Enhydrobacter sp.: one gene and its partner. The protein of the gene in region 1 binds, or shares a complex with, the protein of each later gene. Links are inferred from orthologs where the notes say so. Each region holds a gene or a part of one and is shown on either strand. Other genes may lie near its edges.

Region 1 (3,709 bases):
GATCTTCCTGCTGTCGATCCTGGGGGTCGCGGTGTTCCAGGCCTGCTGGGGTCTTGCCATGGCGCGCAGCGCGCCGAGCCTGGGCTCGATCGTGATGACCACGACGACGGCCTTCTCGGCGATCCTGGCGCGGCTCGCCGGCCGTCGCCTGCCGGCTCTCGGCTGGACCGGCATCGCGATCGCCTTCGCCGGCGTCGTGCTGGTGGTCAACAACAGCCTGACGCGGATCACGTTGGCAGCGGCGAGCCTCGATGGCGCGCTGCTGTGGATGGCCTCGGCCTTCGCCTGGGCGCTCTACGTCGATCGCTGCGCGCCCTACAATCTGCGCCTCGGCACGCTCAAGGTGATGGCCTGGACCACGCTCATCGGCGCCGCCGTGCTGACCCCGGTCTCCCTCCTGTTCGACTCGCTCGGGGAATTCGCCCGGCTCAGCGACCGCCAGCTCGGCTACTGGCTCTACACGGCCATCTTCCCGGTGGGCGTCGCCTTCCTCGGCCTGACCGCCGGCCTCGAGCGGCTGGGGGTGAGCCGGGTCATGGTCTACATGTACCTGATCCCGGTGGCGGGGGTGGGGCTGTCGGCCGCATTCTTCGGCGATCCGCTGACGCCGGCCCGGGTCCTTGGGGGCCTGATCGTGCTTCTGGGTGTCGTTCTGACGCGGCTCGCGCTCGACCGCACGGCCCGCGTTCCTGTATGAACGGGCCATCACGCTAGAGGATTTCCAATGGCCCGCCAGGCCGCAAAACGGGTTGCCGCCAAAGCCCTTCCGAAGCCGGTCGCGCCGGCCGCTCTCACGACGCCGGGCGCCGGCGGCCGGCGGGCGGCCGTCATCCGCCAGACCAAGGAAACGCGCATTTCCGCCGCCATCAATCTCGACGGCACCGGCAAATACGACGTCCGGACCGGCATCGGCTTCCTCGACCACATGCTGGAGCAGCTCTCCCGCCACAGCCTGATCGACATCACGCTGCGCGCCGAGGGCGATTTGCACATCGATTATCACCACACCACCGAAGACTCGGGCATCGTGCTGGGCGAATGCCTGGCCAAGGCGCTCGGCGACCGCGCCGGCATCCGCCGCTACGGCAGCGCGGCGATTCCCATGGACGAGACGCTGACCGAGGTGGCGCTCGACGCCAGCAACCGGCCCTACCTGATCTGGAAGGTGAACTTCTCCAAGCCCAAGCTCGGCACCATGGATACCGAGCTGTTCAAGGAATGGTTCCAGGCTTTCGCCCAGCTCGGCGGGCTCACGCTGCATGTCTGGAACCACTACGGCGAGAACAACCACCACATCGTCGAGAGCTGCTTCAAGGGGTTGGCGCGCGCGCTGCGGGTCGCGGTCGAGATCGATCCGCGGCAGCAGGCGGCGGTTCCCAGCACCAAGGGCGTGCTCTAGGCGGCCCGGCCATGACCGTCGCCATCGTCGACTACGGCTCGGGCAACCTGCGCTCCGCCGCCAAGGCGTTCGAGCGCGCCGCGCGCGAGGCGGGCGCGGACGACCGCGTGCTCGTCACCTCGAGCCCGCGCGAGGTCGCCGACGCCGACCGCATCGTGCTGCCGGGCGTCGGCGCCTTCGCCGATTGCCGCGCCGGCCTCTATGGCGTGCCGGGTATGGTCGACACCCTGAACCGCCAGGTGGTCGAGCGCGGCAAGCCCTTCCTCGGCATTTGCGTCGGCATGCAGCTCATGGCCTCGCGCGGCGTCGAATACGGCGTGCATGCCGGCCTCGGCTGGATCGCAGGCGACGTGGTGCGGATCGAGCCGGGCGCCAGCCACCTCAAGATCCCCCACATGGGCTGGAACGAGCTGCTCGATCTCAAGCCCCATCCGCTGCTGGAGGGGCTCTGCGCGCACGACCATGCCTATTTCGTGCATTCCTTCCAGCTCAAGACCGCCACGCCGGAGACCTTGCTCGCCGCCACCGACTATGGCGGCCCGCTCACGGCCGTCGTCGGGCGGGACAACCTCGCCGGCACCCAGTTCCACCCGGAGAAGAGCCAGGCGACCGGCCTCCGGCTGATCGCCAACTTCCTGCGCTGGAAACCCTGACCCGGTGAAACTCGACCCGTCCGTCGGGCGTTGTTGCTGAAGCCTTCCGACGGAGTCCCGAGAATGCACACCCAGACGATGATCGCCACCCACCCGCAGGTCCATGGCCGCATGGACGACGTGCTGGTGCGTTGCATCGACCTCTGCTTCGACTGCGCCCAGACCTGCGTATCCTGCGCCGACGCCTGTCTCGCCGAACCGGCGGTGGACGATCTTCGGCAATGCATCCGCTTGAATCTCGACTGCGCCGACATCTGCACGGCCACGGGAACGGTGGCGTCGCGCCGCACTGACGCCAACGACGAGATCGTGCGCCGGCTCGTGGAGGCCTGCGCCGAGGCCTGCGAGCTGTGCGCGGCGGAATGCGGCCGGCATGCCGAGCACCACGAGCATTGCCGCGTCTGCGCCGACACATGCCGTCAGTGCGAACGCGTGTGCCGCGAAGCCGCGATCGCGGTCGGGGCCGCCCACCACTAGGCCCCCACCACCAGGCAATGTCGCGCCGCGCCTGCGATGCGGCTTTCTTCGTCGCCCTGCTCGCCACGGCGCTCGCGCTCGGCGCCGCCTTGGCTCATGCGCTGGAGCTTCCCAACAAGATCGGCCTGGGCAAGGACGAGTACTTCATCGTGCAGCAGATCTATCGCGGCTGGAGCTGGCTGGGCGTATTGCTGCTGGTCGAGCTGGTCTCGATTGCAACCGTTATCGTCGCAGGTTGGCGTACACCTTCCGTGCGCGCCTCGGCCATAGCCGCGCTCGTGTGCCTGATCGGGGCGCAGGCCTTGTTCTGGACCTTCACCTATCCAGCCAATGCAGCGACCAACAACTGGACCATCCAGCCCGACAATTGGCAGGCGCTGCGCCTGCAATGGGAATATTCGCATGCCACAGGGGCGGCTCTCCAGATCGCCGCGATGGCGAGCCTGATCCGCGGCGCGCTGGCTCGGTCCGGCGACAGGTGACCTGCTATCTGCCTGCTGCGATCCACTCCTTGATCTTGTCGACTGTCTCCCGCTCGATCCCGTTGTAGCCGTGATAGGCTGAGGACGAGCAGTCCTCGCCCACGCTCCTGCCGCCGTCGACCATGACGAGGTCCACACCGTAAGTTTCGTGGGCGGCGATGGCGCTGGACGGCGGCGTGACCCGGCAGGCGTCGCGCCGGTTGGCAACCAACAGATGTCGGCTGCGGAACTTGCGCGGATCGAAGCCGGCAATCTCCTTCATGGACGATGTATGGACGAAGCCCGCCACCTGTCCGTCGAGCGGCGCGGCAAGCGCCTGGGTCGCTTCCGTGCTGCGCGATGTGCCGATCACATAGACCGATATCGTCCCGAACCGGCGCTCGAGATCGTGCTCGATCGCGAGGACGCGGGCCGGCGTCGCGGTGGCCGCGGTCGAGGCTGCGACAAACCGCGAATCGGCGAACAGCGTGCGCGAGCGGATCAGGAAATCGTCGGTGAGTGCCGAGGCGAGCGGGCCGTCGGCCTGCCGCAGCGGCAGCTCGCCCCTGCCGCCTGGCATCAGGATGACGGCATAGCGCGGAGCGGCGCCGCCGGTCGTCAGGACGTAGCGCACCGTCTCTCCGCCCGACGCCTCGACCGAGATCACGATCTCGTCAGCGGCGAAAGCGGTGCAGGCGCAAAAGGTGAGCAGAAGTGTC
Region 2 (3,286 bases), 390 kb from region 1 along the record:
GTCGGTCGGGCCGCTGCCGGCGACCAGCACCACGCCCGGCACCCGCTCGATCTCGCTGATCGCGGGCAGAACGAGGGTGCCGGCCAGCGCCACGCCGCCGCTGCCGGCGAAGTGCAACTCGTGCTCCTTGATGCCGCGCGGAAAATACTGGGCGCGCGTCTCCGTCGCGGCCAGCATGGCGGCGCCGGCAAGCAGGAGGCGCCGGCCAATCATGGCCTGGCGTCGGCCGTGGGCAGCCTGGTCATGTCGTGCGGCATCGCCTTGCCGCCGAAGATATGGACATGGAAATGGAACACCGATTGGCCGCTCCGCGGACCGTGGTTGGCGACCAGACGATAGCCGTCCGGATCGAGGCCCAGCCTGTGCGCGGTCGCTCCGACGGCGCGCCAGAAGCCCGCGATCAGCTCCGGCGGCGCCGAGGCGGCGAAGTCGGCGTTGGAGACATAGTCGCCCTTCGGCACCACCAGCACATGGACCGGCGCCAGCGGGCGGATGTCGTGGAAGGCGAGGGCGAACTCGTCCTCGTAGACTTTTCGGCATGGCAGCTCGCCGCGCAGGATGCGGGCGAAGACATTGTTGCGGTCATAACTCGGCATGCGGCACTCGGAACGCCTCGCGTGAGGCCCGAGAATCGTTCGCCGCGACGGGAATGACAACCGGGGTCGGCGTCCCGTTCAGGCAGGCTTGCGGGCCGCCTTCTCGGCGATGCCGGAGATGCCCTCGCGGCGCGCCAGCTCGGACCAGACGGCCTGCGGCTTGACGCCGGTCGCGGCCCACAAGGTCAGCAGGTGATAGAGCATGTCGGCGCTCTCGCCCACCAGCTTGGAGCGATCGCCGCGAATGCCCTCGATCAGCGCCTCGACCGCTTCCTCGCCCAGCTTCTTGGCGATCTGCTGGCGACCGCGACTGAACAGGCGGGCGGTGTAGGACGTGTTCGGATCGGCGCCTTTGCGGCTGTCGATCACGACATAGAGACGGTCCAGCACGTGCTCGTCGGCACCGCCGTCTTCCTGGCGCTTCTTCAGCGCCTTCCGCTTTGCTTTCTTTTTCTTGGCCATCGAAGGGGGAACTCTCGTCGCCTCTTGGTGGGGCGTTGAGGAATACTTTACGTCAAGTTCGCGGCGCGTGCGAGGTTTGTCGTATCGGAACGCCGGCTCGCGCCAGATGTTCCTTCGCCTGGGCGATGGTGAACTCGCCGAAATGGAAGATGGAGGCGGCCAGCACCGCCGACGCGCCGCCCTCGGTCACGCCTGCGAGCAGGTGATCGAGCGTGCCGACGCCGCCCGACGCCACGACCGGCACCGGCACCGCATCCGACACCGCGCGCGTGAGGGCGATGTCGAAGCCCGACTTCGTGCCGTCGCGGTCCATCGACGTGAGCAGGATCTCGCCGGCGCCATGGTCGGTCATGCGCCTTGCCCATGCGACGGCGTCGAGCCCGGTGCCCTTGCGTCCGCCGTGGGTGAAGACCTCCCAGGCGCCGGGCCGGATCTGGCGCGCATCGACCGCAACGACGATGCACTGGTCGCCGTATTTCTCGGCCGCCTCGCGCACGAAATCGGGCCGCGCCACCGCGGCCGAATTGATCGAGACTTTGTCGGCGCCGGCCAGCAGGAGCCGGCGGATGTCCTCGATCGTGCGCACGCCGCCGCCGACGGTAAGCGGCATGAAGCACTGCTCGGCGGTGCGCGCCACGACATCGAGAATGGTGTCGCGGTTCTCGTGGCTCGCCGTGATGTCGAGGAAGGTGAGCTCGTCGGCGCCGGCGGCATCGTAGACCCGCGCCTGCTCGACCGGATCGCCGGCATCGCGCAGATCGACGAACTGCACGCCCTTCACGACGCGGCCGTCCTTGACGTCGAGGCAGGGGATGATGCGGACCTTGAGCATGGTCGCGTCACTCCTCGCACAGGACGCGGATGGCGTCGGGCACGGTCACGCGGCCGTCATAGAGCGCGCGCCCCACGATCGCGCCGATGATGCCGTGCTCCTCGGCCGGCCGGAGCTCGCGCAGGTCGTCGAGCGAGCTGACGCCGCCCGAAGCGATCACCGGCGTGGTGAGATGCTGGGCCAGCGTGATGGTGGCGTCGATATTGACGCCGCCCATGGCGCCGTCGCGGTCGATGTCGGTGTAGATGATGGCTGCGACACCCGCATCCTCGAAGCGCAGGGCAAGATCGAGCGCGCGCACCGTGCTCTGCTTGGTCCAGCCGTCGACCGCGACCATGCCGTCGCGCGCGTCGATGCCGACCGCAATGCGGCCCGGCCACTGCTTGCAGGCGGCCTTCACGAGCCCCGGCTCCTTGACCGCAATGGTGCCGAGGATCACACGCTTGACCCCGGCCTCGATCCATTGCGCGATGCTTTCGATGGTGCGGATGCCGCCGCCAAGCTGGGTCGGCACGTCGACCGCCTTCAGGATCTCGACCACCGCCGCCCGATTGACCGGATGGCCCTCGACCGCGCCATTGAGATCGACCAGATGCAGCCATTCGCAGCCCGCGGTGGTGAAGGCGCGCGCCTGGGCGGCCGGGCTGTCGTTGAACACCGTGGCGCGGGCCATGTCGCCGCGCAGCAGGCGCACGCACTTGCCGTCCTTCAAGTCGATCGCGGGGAACAGGATCATGGCGGCGCGGATTTACCCCGTTGCCGGCCTCGGCGCCACCCTGTTGCCTGCTCGGCAGGCTATCGCGACAGCCGGCGCGCCGGATTGCCGACGACCGTGGCGCCGGGAGCGACGTCGCGTGTGACGACCGCTCCGGCGCCCACGATCGCATCGTCGCCGATCGTCACGCCCGGCAGGATCAATGCGCCGCCGCCGATCCAGACGTTGCGCCCGACGCTGACGGCACGTCCCAGCTCCAGGCCGGCGCGTCGCAGATCCGGCTCGCGCGGATGGTCGACCGCCAGGATCTGGACGGCCGGCCCGATCTGGGTGTTGTCGCCGATCGTCACGGCGACCACGTCGAGGACGACGCAGTTGAAGTTCAGGAACGCGCCGGCGCCGAGGCGGATGTTGAAGCCGTAGTCGCAGAAGAAGGGCGGCCGGATCGTCGCTTCTTCGCCGACGAAGGCGAAGTGCCGGCACAGCAGATCGCGGCGCTGGTCGGGATCGCGGGAGGCGTTGTACTGCGCGAGCCAGGCCGCATTTGTCCGGGCGTCGGCCTGAAGCTCGGGATCGCTCGGCTTGTACAGCTCGCCGGCGAGCATCTTCTGCTTTTCTGTCATCATCGTCGTCTCCTGTCGGGTCCTCTCGACGGGATCGCCGCCGGACGGCTAGTCTTCG

What was found. The genes of interacting proteins can lie anywhere in the genome.
Region 2: the proteins of hisH (region 1) and hisF are in contact, whole or in part, in a crystal structure (PDB 6RU0), measured with the Thermotoga maritima proteins. The link is inferred for Enhydrobacter sp. from one-to-one orthologs. Residues at the interface, in WP_004080484.1 of Thermotoga maritima: Asn15, Arg18, Arg22, Arg117, Leu118, Pro119, His120, Met121, Gly122, Trp123, Asn124, Asn134, Gly135, Tyr136, Tyr138, Val140, Tyr158, Glu180, Lys181, Ser182, Ser183, Lys184, Ile185; in WP_004080486.1 of Thermotoga maritima: Met1, Leu2, Ala3, Arg5, Ser40, Glu41, Asp45, Glu46, Ala70, Glu71, Ile73, Asp74, Ile75, Pro76, Phe77, Asp98, Lys99, Ser122, Gln123, Glu161, Thr195, Leu196, Asn247, Arg249, Glu251.

The regions. Positions count from the first base shown.
Region 1 is NZ_CP126889.1:1,692,246-1,695,954, forward strand. What follows is about bases 499-3,231. They hold hisH (imidazole glycerol phosphate synthase subunit HisH), read left to right. Parts: upstream 499-1,410; coding sequence 1,411-2,052; downstream 2,053-3,231. Other genes in these bases: OJF58_RS08550 (DMT family transporter), read left to right, coding at 499-697; hisB (imidazoleglycerol-phosphate dehydratase HisB), read left to right, coding at 725-1,399; OJF58_RS08565 (four-helix bundle copper-binding protein), read left to right, coding at 2,116-2,529; OJF58_RS08570 (DUF1772 domain-containing protein), read left to right, coding at 2,547-3,011; OJF58_RS08575 (hypothetical protein), read right to left, coding at 3,016-3,231. Also shown: more of OJF58_RS08550, read left to right, coding at 1-498; more of OJF58_RS08575, read right to left, coding at 3,232-3,657. UniProt on the Escherichia coli protein: IGPS catalyzes the conversion of PRFAR and glutamine to IGP, AICAR and glutamate. The HisH subunit catalyzes the hydrolysis of glutamine to glutamate and ammonia as part of the synthesis of IGP and AICAR.
Region 2 is NZ_CP126889.1:2,080,588-2,083,873, forward strand. What follows is about bases 1-2,798. They hold hisF (imidazole glycerol phosphate synthase subunit HisF), read right to left. Parts: upstream 1,891-2,798; coding sequence 1,111-1,890; downstream 1-1,110. Other genes in these bases: OJF58_RS10445 (alpha/beta fold hydrolase), read right to left, coding at 1-213; OJF58_RS10450 (histidine triad nucleotide-binding protein), read right to left, coding at 210-596; OJF58_RS10455 (phosphoribosyl-ATP diphosphatase), read right to left, coding at 675-1,058; hisA (1-(5-phosphoribosyl)-5-[(5-phosphoribosylamino)methylideneamino]imidazole-4-carboxamide isomerase), read right to left, coding at 1,898-2,626; OJF58_RS10470 (sugar O-acetyltransferase), read right to left, coding at 2,686-2,798. In the rest of the region: more of OJF58_RS10470, read right to left, coding at 2,799-3,231.